Regions from separate parts of the Delftia sp. 60 genome, predicted to be linked through region 1. Evidence: predicted binding sites of a transcription regulator. Region 1 holds the regulator's gene; the other holds the start of a gene.

What was found. Region 1 encodes FNR, which switches genes on or off when oxygen is low (the NO sensors DNR and NnrR bind a similar motif). Its sites were predicted from a motif close to TTGATNNNNATCAA; they were not measured.
Region 2: dsrO (sulfate reduction electron transfer complex DsrMKJOP subunit DsrO) is a predicted target of FNR. The motif match lies at 1,788-1,801, and genes of this name have one in related genera.

The regions. Positions count from the first base shown of each region.
Region 1 is NZ_PEFD01000001.1:2,850,430-2,856,315, forward strand. Features, by position in the region: gene ccoG (cytochrome c oxidase accessory protein CcoG) at 1-1,350, shown strand, start outside; gene CLV01_RS12935 (FixH family protein) at 1,408-1,722, shown strand; gene CLV01_RS12940 (hypothetical protein) at 1,902-2,189, shown strand; gene fnr (fumarate/nitrate reduction transcriptional regulator Fnr) at 2,271-2,990, opposite strand; gene hemN (oxygen-independent coproporphyrinogen III oxidase) at 3,153-4,535, shown strand; gene CLV01_RS12955 (sulfite exporter TauE/SafE family protein) at 4,541-5,257, shown strand; partial or broken gene CLV01_RS12960 (HD-GYP domain-containing protein) at 5,432-5,886, shown strand, end outside.
Region 2 is NZ_PEFD01000001.1:4,340,444-4,346,329, forward strand. Features, by position in the region: gene dsbG (thiol:disulfide interchange protein DsbG) at 1-698, shown strand, start outside; gene CLV01_RS19700 (DsrE family protein) at 710-1,111, shown strand; gene CLV01_RS19705 (hypothetical protein) at 1,096-1,560, opposite strand; gene dsrO (sulfate reduction electron transfer complex DsrMKJOP subunit DsrO) at 1,916-2,761, shown strand; gene nrfD (NrfD/PsrC family molybdoenzyme membrane anchor subunit) at 2,778-3,821, shown strand; partial or broken gene CLV01_RS19720 (tetrathionate reductase subunit A) at 3,900-5,886, shown strand, end outside.

The DNA of each region.
Region 1 (5,886 bases):
GAAAAGAAGGTCTACCCGCGCTCCATCAGCGGTGTCTTCGCACGCTGGCGATGGGCCCTGGTGTTTCTCACGCAACTGGTTTTCTACGGCCTGCCCTGGCTGGAGTGGGGCCAGCGCCAGATGGTGCTGTTCGACCTCGGAACGCGGCGCTTCTATCTCTTCGGGCTGGTGCTGTACCCGCAGGACTTCATCTACCTGGCGGGCCTGCTGATCATCTCGGCGCTGGCATTGTTCCTGTTCACGGCCGTGGCCGGGCGCCTGTGGTGCGGCTTCTCGTGCCCGCAGACGGTCTACACCGAGATCTTCATGTGGGTGGAGCGCAAGGTCGAAGGCGACCGCAGCGCGCGCATGCGGCTGGACAAGAACGGCTGGACCTTCGAGAAGGCCTGGAAGAAGTCGCTCAAGCAGTTGCTGTGGATCGCCATTGCGCTGTGGACCGGCTTCACCTTCGTGGGCTACTTCGTGCCCATCCGCGAGCTGGGCGGCGAGCTGCTGGCGCTGCAGGGCAGCTGGCAGATGTTCTGGGTGCTGTTCTACGGCTTTGCCACCTATGGCAACGCGGGCTACATGCGCGAGCAGGTCTGCAAGTACATGTGCCCCTATGCGCGCTTTCAGAGCGCCATGTTCGACCGGGACACCATGATCGTCAGCTACGACACGGGCCGGGGCGAGCCGCGTGCGCCGCGCACCAAGAAGGTGGACTACAAGGCCCAGGGCCTGGGCGACTGCATCGACTGCAAGATGTGCGTGCAGGTCTGCCCCGTGGGCATCGACATCCGCAACGGTCTGCAATACGAATGCATTGGCTGCGGCCTGTGCATAGACGCCTGCAATTCCATCATGGACAAGATGGAGTACCCGCGCGGCCTGATCCGCCTGACCACGCAGAACGCCATGGCCGGCCTGTGGCGGCGTGCCCAGGTGCTGCGCCGCATCTTCCGTCCGCGCGTGCTGATCTACTCGGCCGTGCTGATCGGCTTGAGCGTGGCCATGATCGTGAGCCTGGCGCTGCGCCAGTCGGTCAAGGTGGACGTGATCCGCGACCGCGCCTCGCTGTCGCGCATCGTGGCGGGCGGCAAGCTGGAGAATGTCTACCGCCTGCAGATCATGAATGCCACCGAGCAGGCCCAGCGCTACCGCATCAGCGCCCATGGCCTCGATGGGCTGGAGCTGGCGTCCGAGCAGGAAGTCGAGGTCGGCCCGGCCGAGACGCGCGGCATTGCGGCGCGCCTGCAGATTCCCTACGGTTCGGCCGAGCCGGGCTCGCACACCGTATTCTTCGATATCGATGCCGTGCATTCAGGCGCGGGACGCGCGTCCGAAAAGGCCGTCTTCCTGGTGCCCCGGTGATGTTCCTGGCAGGCGCGGCACGGTCCGCGCCTGCCGCCTGAAAGAAAGAGGTTTCCCATGTCTTCCAGTCCCGCAGTGTCCGCGCCCGCGCAGGCTCCCTCGCACCCCGACGCCGGCAAGCCCTGGTGGAAGTTCGGCCATGTCTGGCTGGTGGTGGCCGGCCCGGCGGCCGTGGTGGTCGCTGCCGTGATCACGGCCATCATCGCCATCAATGGCGCCGATCCCGTGATCGACCCCGACTACTACCGCAACGGCATCAAGATCAACGAGCGTGCCGATGGCGTGCGCGAAGTGCCCAAGAGCATGGCGCCCGCCGTCACCGGCCGCAACCATGCGGCCACGCCCGCGCACGATCACCCCACCGACCGCTGATCGCCGTGCACCCCTGCAAGAGGCCGCAGTCGCGGCCTTTTTGCATGGCGGATCGCATCTCCGGCATTCGCGACGGGTGAGGGTTTCCTACAGGCGTGCAGGGCGCTGCGGGGCTTGGCGCCATGCGTTGGCGCGGCGCACAATGAAGGCGACCCCTCGACAGCACAAGGAGATCGCTGATGTTGGCCCAACGCTGGATGTGGATTGCCTGGCCTGCCTTTCTGGCAGCCGCCGTGATGGAGATGCTGGTTTTTGCCTTTGTGGACCCGCTGGAGCTGCATTGGCTCGGCGACCTGGGCTGGTCGCGCCAGGGCATCTACACGCTGGCCTTCTTTGCCTTCTGGGGCGTGACCATGCTCTCCAGCCTGATGACCACCATGCTGGGCCGCTCGGCCCGCGATCTCAATGACGGCGTGGTCTCCGAGCCCGACCCGGACCTGGCCATGCAGGGGCTGGGGCGGGACTGAGCGAGAGCCCGCCGCAATGAACAAGGCCCGCTGTCGCGGGCCTTGTTCATTGGCGGATGAATGCTTGCCGCCCTTGCAGCCTCACTGGCACTGCTGGCTGTTGACGATGCGCTTGAGCGCCTCCGTGTCCAGGATGCGCAGATGGCGCTGGCGCACCTCGATGATGTTGTCGTCCGCGAACTTGGAGAAGGTGCGGCTCACCGTCTCCAGCTTCAGGCCCAGGTAGCTGCCGATTTCCTCGCGCGTCATGCGCAGCACCAGTTCGGACTTGGAAAAGCCCCGCGCATGCAGGCGCTGCACCAGGTTGAGCACGAAGGCGGCCAGGCGCTCTTCGGCGCGCATGCTGCCCAGCAGCAGCATCACGCCGTGCTCGCGCACGATCTCGCGGCTCATGACCTTGTGCACATGGTTTTGCAGGGCCGTGACCTCGCGCGACAGGTCTTCCAGCTTGTCGAAGGGCATGACGCAGACTTCGGCGTCTTCCAGCGCGACGGCATCGCAGGTGTGGTGGTCGTTGACGATGCCGTCCAGGCCGATGATCTCGCCGGCCATCTGAAAGCCTGTGACCTGGTCGCGTCCGTCCTCGGTGGCCACGCAGGTCTTGAAGAAGCCGGTGCGGATGGCGTACAGCGAGGTGAATGTCTCGCCGTTGCGAAACAGCAGGCCTCCGCGCTTGACCTTGCGGCGCGTGGCCACGATGTCGTCGATGCGCTGCATCTGCTCGGCATCCAGGCCCATGGGCATGCACAGTTCGCGCAGGTTGCAGTTGGAGCAGGAGGCTTTGATGGTCTGAAGGTTCATGGAGTGATAAACATCAGCGGCACACAGCGTGCCGGCGGTGACCTCGTGGATTGCGATGAGTTGGATCAAATTGTCGCAGCAGTCCCTCAAACAACTCTTGATATGAGTCAAGGACATGACCGATGTGCTGCGGCACAGTCGAGGTATTAGAGGAAAAAACCCATGACCGCTGTCACCCCAGAGCTGCTGCGTCGCTTTGACGTACCGGGGCCCCGATACACCTCGTTCCCTACCGCCGACCGCTTTGTCGAGGCCTTTGGTGCAGAGGACTATATCCTGGCGCTGCAACAACGCAAATCGAGTACCGCAGCGCGTGCCATGCCTTTGTCGCTGTATGTGCACGTGCCCTTTTGCGAGTCGCTTTGCTACTACTGCGCCTGCAACAAGATCGTGACGCGCCACCACGATCGCGCCGCCGTCTACCTGGACTACCTGGCGCGCGAGATGGCCTTGCATACTGCCCATTGCGGCAAGGGCCAGACCGTCAGCCAGCTGCACCTGGGCGGCGGCACGCCCACCTTCTTCTCCGACGACGAGTTGCGCACGCTGATGGGCCTGTTGCGCGAGCATTTCAAGCTGGAGCCGGGTGGCGAGTACTCCATCGAGGTCGATCCGCGCACCGTCAGCGTCGAGCGCCTGGCCGTGCTCAAGGAGCTGGGCTTCAACCGCCTGAGCTTCGGTGTGCAGGACTTTGACGAACAGGTGCAGATCGCGGTTCATCGCGTGCAGCCGGCCGAGCAGGTGTTCGAGCTGGTGGCGGCCGCGCGGCAGCTGGGCTTTGCCTCCATCAACGTGGACCTGATCTACGGCCTGCCCAAGCAGACGCCCGAATCCTTCGAGCGCACGCTGGCCCAGGTCAACGCGCTGCGGCCCGACCGCATCGCGCTCTATGCCTATGCCCACCTGCCCGAGCGCTTCAAGCCGCAGCGGCGCATTGCGGCCGAGGATCTGCCCCAGGGGGCCGACAAGCTGGCCATGCTGTCGCGTTCCATCGCCGCGTTCATGGACGGTGGTTATGTTTACGTGGGCATGGACCACTTCGCCCTGCCCGAGGACTCGCTGGCCGTGGCCAAGCGCCAGGGCCGGCTGCACCGCAACTTCCAGGGCTACAGCACCCAGCCCGACTGCGACCTGATTGCGCTGGGCGTGTCGGCCATCGGCAAGGTGGGTGCCAGCTACAGCCAGAACGCCAAGACGCTGGAGGAGTACTACGACGCCATCGACGCCAGCCACCTGCCCGTGGTGCGTGGCCTGGCGCTGTCGCGCGACGACCTGGTGCGCCGCGCCGTCATCATGGCCATCATGTGCCAGGGCGCCGTGCTGTTCGAGCCCATGGAGCAGGCCTGGCTGCTGGGCTTTCGCGAGTACTTCGCGCCCGAGATGGCGGCCCTGGAGGACCTGCAGGCCAAGGGCCTGGTGCAGATCAGCGACGAGGGCTTCCAGGTCACGCCCATGGGCTGGTACTTCGTGCGCGGCGTGGCCATGCTGTTTGACCGATATCTGCAGGCGGACAAGAACCGGGCGCGGTTTTCGAGGATCATCTAGGCCCCATGCTGTTGTCGCTGCTCTGGACCGCTTTGATCATGGGGCTCGTCGGCGGGCCCCATTGCCTTGCCATGTGCGCTGCGCCCTGCGGCGTGGTCACGGGCGGGGCGGGGCAGGGCGGCGGCTCGCAGGTGGTGGCCGTGCATGGATTGCAAAGCCGGCTGTGGCTGCGCACGGCGCTGTTCCACGGCGGCCGTCTGGCCGGCTATGCCAGCCTGGGCGCTGCGTCTGCCCTGGCCATGGAGAGCCTGTCCTGGCTCACCAGCCAGACCACGGCGCTGCAGCCGTTCTGGACGCTGACCCATGTCGCCGTGATGGCCTGGGGCCTGGCCATGATGGTGCAGGCCCGCCAGCCCGCCTGGCTGGAGTCTGCCGGCCGCGCCGCCTGGCGGCGCGTGCAGCCCTGGGTGTCGGCGCCGGGCGGCACGCTGGCGGCAGGCTATGCCTGGGCGCTCATGCCTTGCGGACTGCTGTATTCGGCCGTGCTGGTCGCCGCGCTCAGCGGCGGCCCGTTGCAGGGCGCGCTGGCCATGGCGGCCTTTGGCGTGGGCAGCGGCCTGTGGCTGGTGGCCGGACCCTGGCTGTGGCGGCTGGGCCGGCAGCGCCTGAACGGCCTGCGCGCCGAATGGGGCACGCGCCTGGCCGGCCTGATGCTGGTGGGCGTGGCCGTCTGGGCGCTGTGGATGGACCTGATCTACAAGCCCAGCCTCTGGTGCCGTTGAGCAACAGCTGAGGCCAGACTTGGCACCTGGGGTCGCGGATTGGCTGCGAGGCCCTCAGAACTGGAGATAATGCCCGAATCATCGGCTTACATATTGCCGATTCCTTCAGCCTCGGGGCCGTTGCCGCGCGTGAACCATTCCGTCCTCATCGATATCCGAGACCTCCGTCCGGGCATGTTTGTCCAGCTCGATGTTGGGTGGCTGAACCATCCCTTTCCGGTCAGCAGCTTCAAGATCACCTCCAGCGCACAGATCCAGACCCTGAAATCCCTGGGCCTGGAGGTGGTGCGCTGTGTCCCGCACAAAAGCGACACCTGGCCCGCCGAGGTGCGCACCCCGCCGCCGCAGGAGCTGCCGCCCGTCGTGGCGGCCCCCGAGCCTGCACCCACCGAACCTGCGCCAGCACCGCTGCTGCTGTCCGTGCCCGACTGGCGCGGCCGGCTGGAGGACTGCAATGCGCGCTTTCAGAAGGTGGAGCGCGGCTATGTGGCCATAGAGACCACCATCGCCAGCGCGCCCGAGCAGGCGCGCATGCCCACCGAGGCCCTGGTCGATGGCTGCCTGGCCGAACTGGCGGGCCCGCAGGACGTGGCCATTCACCTGCTGTCCGATGGCGTGGGCAGTAGCCA
Region 2 (5,886 bases), 1.5 Mb from region 1:
TGGCCCAGCAGGGACTGACCCTGGTGGGACCGCTGCCGGCCGTGGGCGGACTCAAGGCCTGGGCCGCCTACCGCGACCGCCAGCCCGTGCCCATCTACCGCATGCCTGACGGCAAGCACTGGGTGCTGGGCACGGTGATCGACGCCCAGGGCCGCGACGTGAACGCCCAGGCCCTGCAGGCCGCCGTGCAAAAGCCCATGGGCGAGCAGCTGTGGGGCGATGTGCAGCGCGCCCAGTCCATACCGGATGGCCGCGCCGACGCGCCGCGCACGGTCTATGTGTTCACCGACCCCAATTGCCCCTATTGCAACCAGCTGTGGAACGATGCCCGGCCCTGGGTGGAGAGCGGCCAGGTGCAGTTGCGCCACATTCTGGTGGGCATCCTCAAGCCCAGCAGCGAGGGCAAGGCCGCCGCCTTGCTGACCGCGCGCCAGCCCGAGCAGGCCCTGGCCGAGCACGCACGCGCCTATGCCAAGGCCGGCCGCGCCAGCGCAGAGGGCGCGGGCGCCACGCCGCTGGCCCCGGTGCCGCAGGCCACGCGGCAGGTGCTGGCCAACCATGCCTCGCTGATGTCCACCTGGGGCCTGCGTGCCACGCCGGCCCTGGTCTGGAAGGATGACAAGGGACTGGTGCAGGTGCGCACCGGCCTGCCGCCGGGCCTGCTGGAAGAGGTCATGGGGCCGCGCGGCAGGAAATGACGAGGACGACCATGAGCACAAGCCGTTCTCCCGCCGCTTCCACCGCCTCCAACGACTGGAGCGACCTGTTCCCCGCCCGGCCGGATGCGCCGCCGCTGCGCATCGTGCTGCATGCGCCCACGCCCGGCGCCCTGGCCCGTGCGCGCAGCAATCTGGCCAACCTGCGCCAGGACCGGCCCGGTGCCGAGGTCCGCATCGTCATCAACGGCCCGGCCGTCGAGGCGCTGCTGGACGCCGCGCCGGGCACGCCGCAGCATCTGGATGCGGCCGCCCTGGCCCATGCGCTGGTCTGCCCGAACACGCTCAAGAAGCTGGGCCGCGAGGCGCCTGCCGGCATGCGCGTGCTGCCGCAGGGCGGCATCGAGTCACTGGCCCTGCTGCAGCAGTCGGCCTGGTGCTACGTGCGCTGCTGAGCGGCCTGCGCCAGCGAGGCCAGGCAGCGGGCCTGCCATTGGTATTCAGGCTCGAACGATTCGCGGTCCGTGACGGCGCCGTGGCCGCCCTCGCCATAGACCATGGCGTAGGCCGCATAGTCGGCCGCCTGCAGCGCCCGGCCCGCCAGCCCATGGGCCGTGGCATAGGTGGCGGACACGGCGGCATGGCCGCAGCCGTCGAGGGAGCGTGATCCCTGGTGGTGGTTGGCCAGGCTGGCCGCCTCGCGGGCCAGGCGGTCCAGCTCCTGCCTGTCGATCTGGCCGTCCAGGTAGCGGCGAAGGCCTTGTGCGCAGCGGATGACGTCCGGGTCTTCCAGCAGGTGCGCGATGCGGTCCACGCAGGCCTGTGTGAATTGCAGCCTCAGGTGCTCGCCGGCTTCGGCGGCAAGGTCCAGTTCCGAAGCAAGGCTGTTCAGGGCATGGTTCATGGAGAACTCCTTGGCAGTGGCGACACAAGCAGCGTAGACCGGGGCCGCGCACGGAAACAAGAGGGTGATTTCCGATACGCGCCCTGCATTCCCGAGGAATGCAGTCACCCTGTTAACCCCGTCTTAATCCCTGCGCCACACGCTATGGACTGCCTTGGGCGCCTGTCCATGGCAGGCAGTCGGTGGCACTTTGCAAGCACTCTGCAGGCACTTGGAAAGCCCATTGCTTGACTCACATCAAGCCGCCAAAGCCCTGAATTTCATATATTAAATTCAATATAAAAAGCATATTTTTAATGCTTTATTGAGTTTAAGCGACCACCCTCCGTGGCCGCAGGACGATGAAAGACAGGCCATGCCAAAAACATCCCGCGCCGGCAGCGGCTGCAACGACTGCAGCTGCAAGCCCTCCTCCCAGGACATCCCCGCCCGCACCGCCGCCCATGCGCAGCCCGCCGCCGGCAAGCGCGGCTTCCTGCAGGACCTGCTGGCCGCCGCCATGGCGGCCGTGGCCCTGCCCGTGGCGGCGGCCGCGCCCGGCACCACGGGTTTCCAGCCACCGCGCCGCCCCGGCGAGGCCGGCAGGCGCTACGGCATGCTGGTGGATCTGCGCCGCTGCATAGGCTGCCAGGCCTGCACGGTGAGCTGCTCCATGGAGAACCTGCCGCCGCTGGGCCAGTTCCGCACCACGGTGCTGCAGTACGAGGTGCAGCACGCGGGCAACGAGGACCTGCCGCCGGCCATGCTCAACCTGCCGCGCCTGTGCAACCACTGCGACAACCCGCCCTGCGTGCCGGTCTGCCCGGTGCAGGCCACCTTCCAGCGCAGCGACGGCATCGTGCTGGTGGACAACGAGCGCTGCGTGGGCTGCGGCTACTGCGTGCAGGCCTGCCCCTATGACGCACGCTTCATCAACCACGAGACGCAGACCGCCGACAAGTGCACCTTCTGCGAGCACCGCCTGGAAGCCGGCCTGCTGCCGGCCTGCGTGGAAAGCTGCGTGGGCGGCGCCCGCGTGATCGGCGACCTCAACGACGAGGGCAGCGAGATCCGCCAGCGCATGCGCGAGCACGCCAAGGACCTCAAGGTGCTCAAGCCCGCCATGGGCACGGACCCGCATGTGTACTACCTGGGATTGCCCGACGCCTTCGTCGACGGCGTGGACGGGCAGGCCAGCGTGCGGCTGGTCACTTCCCACTGAACGCAAGGAGCACCCCATGCACATCGTCGAACTCCTGACCCCCGCCTACGAATCGGCCTGGCTGCCCTGGGCCGTGCAGTACTTCTTCCTGGCCGGCATTGCCACGGGCGCCGCCCTGCTGGCCGCCGCCTGCGCCTGGGCGCCGCGCGGCAGCGCCATGGCGCGCCTGCTGCCGGCCGCCGTGCTGGTGCTGGCCGTCAGCGCCATCGCCGCACCCGTGTCGCTGCTGGCCGACCTGCACCAGCCTGCGCGCTTCTGGCATTTCTATGCGCACTTCACGCCGTGGTCGTGGATGTCGGTGGGCGCCCTGCTGCTGCCCGTCTTCGTGGGGCTGGCGCTGGCCTTCGTGCTGGCCTGGTGGCTAGGCCGGCCGCAGTGGCTGCGCTGGCTGGCGCCGCTGCTGGCCGTGTCGGCGCTGACCATCACCGCCTATACCGGCGCCGAGCTGATGGCCGTGCGCTCGCGCCCGCTGTGGAACACGCTGTGGGTGCCGCTGAACCTGGCACTCACGGGCTGGCTGGCCACGGTGGGCTGCATGCTGGTGACGGCGCGCTTTCTGCCCGCCCGCCACCGCCCCGATGCCGGCGCCCTGCAGGCCCTGCGCGTGCTGGGCCTGGCGCTGGCGCTGTGCCTGCTGGCCATGGTGGCGGTCTGGGCCGTTGCCGGCTGGCTGGGCCAGGGCCGCTCCTTCCAGGCGGCGCTGCAGCTGTGGCAGCAGTTTCCGGTCTGGCGCCTGAGCATGCTGGGCTCGGCCGTGGCCGGTGCCGCCCTGCTGTGGGCCCTGGTGCGGGGTGGGCAGCGCATGGCCTGCCCGCGCTACACGCTGGCCCTGGGGCTGGGCCTGGCCGCCGCGGCCTGGGCCTTCCGCTGGGCGCTGTTCATGGGCGTGCAAGGCGTGCCCAAGTACGGCGCGGGCCTGTACATCTACCACATGCCGCTGGGCGGCGACGGCCTGCTGGGCATGCTGGGCGTGGCCGGCCTGTGCATTGCACTGGTGACGCTGGCCACCTGGGCGCTGGAGCTGTTTCCCGCGCGCTCGGCCGCGGCCCGCGCCCTCTGACACCGCCGCCCTGACGCCCCCTCACCCATTCACGGAGCGCGGCCCGCCACCGGCCGGCCGCGCCACAGAAAGCCTTTCATGACCGACAAGAAGAAACTCCCCCAAGCTCCCGAAGATTCCCTGGATGCCGAGGCCACACGCCGCCGCCTGCTGCTGCGCGGGGCCTCACCGCCGGCGGGCTGGCCGCCTTTGCGGCCGGCTACGGTGAAACACTGGCGCGCGGTGCCAAGGGCCTGGTCGCAGGCACCTCGGGCACGCCCACGGCCAGCGCCACGCGCGGCAATTCGCTGACGCCCGAGTTCCGCATCGACCCGGCCACGGGCGCGCTCGCCACCCAGCCCGGCCAGGTGGTCAGCCCCTCCAGCTGCCTGGGCTGCTGGACGCAGTGCGGCGTGCGCGTGCGTGTCGATACCGCCAGCAACCGCATCCTGCGCGTGGCAGGCAACCCCTACCACCCGCTGGCCACCACGCGCCCGGCCGCCATGGAAGAACCCGTGCGCGAGGTCTACGCCAAACTGGGCAAGGAGCTGGGCCTGGAGGGCCGGGCCACGTCCTGCGCGCGCGGCTCGTCCATGCTGGAGCACCAGAACGCGCCGCACCGCGTGCTCACCCCGCTCAAGCGCGTGGGCCCGCGCGGCAGCGGCCGCTGGCAGAGCATTTCCTTCGAGCAGCTGGTGCAGGAAGTCTGCGAGGGCGGCGATCTGTTCGGCGAAGGCCAGGTCGAGGGCCTGCGCGCCATCTGGGACACCAGGACGCCGCTGGACGCCGACAACCCCGAGTTCGGCCCGCGCTCCAACCAGTTGCTGGTGACCGACGCCTCCAACGAAGGCCGCGCCCAGCTGCTGCGCCGCTTTGCGGGGCCGTCCTTCGGCACCGTGAACGTCAGCAACCACGGCGCCTACTGCGGCCAGAGTTTTCGTGTGGGTGCAGCTGCCGCGCTCGGCGACCTGCCCGGCATGCCGCACGGCAAGCCGGACTGGAGCCATGCCAGCTTCGGCCTGTTCATCGGCGCGGCGCCCGCGCAGTCCGGCAACCCCTTCCAGCGCCAGGGCCGCGAACTGGCCGAGGCCCGCTCGCGCGAGGACAACCGTTTCCGCTACGTGGTGGTCTCGCCCGTGCTGCCGACCTCGTCCAGCCTGGCTGCCGGCAGCGGCAACCGCTGGCTGGCCGTCAAGCCGGCCAGCGACCTGGCCCTGGCCATGGCGCTGATCCGCGTCATCCTGGACGAGGCGCGCCATGACACGGGCTTTCTCGCCCAGCCCGGCCCGGCCGCCATGCAGGCGGCGGGCGAGGCGTCCTGGAGCAATGCCACGCACCTGCTGGTCAACGAGCCCGGCCACCCGCGCCATGGCAGCTTTCTGCGCGGCGCCGACCTGGGCTGGGCCCTGCCCGCGCCAGCCGAAGACGGCAAGCCGGCCCAGGATGTGTTCGTGGTGCAGCGTGCCGATGGCAGCCTGGCGCCGCACACCCAGGCCGAGCCTGCACAGCTGATGGTGCGCGCCCGCGTGGCCGTGCCCGGCCTGAAGGCAGAAGGCGCGGACCAGGCCCCCGAGCTGTCGGTCTGCTCCTCGCTGGCCAAGCTGCATGAGCAGGCCAGCCTCAAGACACTGGACGAATACGCGGCGCTGTGCGGCGTGGCGCGCGGCGAGATCGAGGCGCTGGCGCGCGAGTTCACCAGCCATGGCAAGCGCGCCGTGGCCGATGCGCATGGCGGCACCATGAGCGGCGCGGGCTTCTACACCGCCTACGCCATCAGCATGCTCAACACCCTGGTGGGCAACCTCAACGTGCAGGGCGGCCTGGTGCTGGATGCCGGCCCGTTCGGCCCCTTCGGCCCGGGCCCGCGCTACGACTTCGCCAACTTCGACGGCAAGGTCAAGCCGCGCGGCCTGGCGCTGTCACGCCACCGCCAGCCCTACGAGAAAAGCGCGGAATTCCAGCGCAAGCGCGAGGGCCAGCCCGAGGGCGCGAAGGACTACCCCGCCGCCCAGGCCCCGTGGTACCCGGCCGTGGGCGGCCTGTCCAGCGAGATGCTGGCCAGCGCGCTGGCCGGCTACCCTTATCG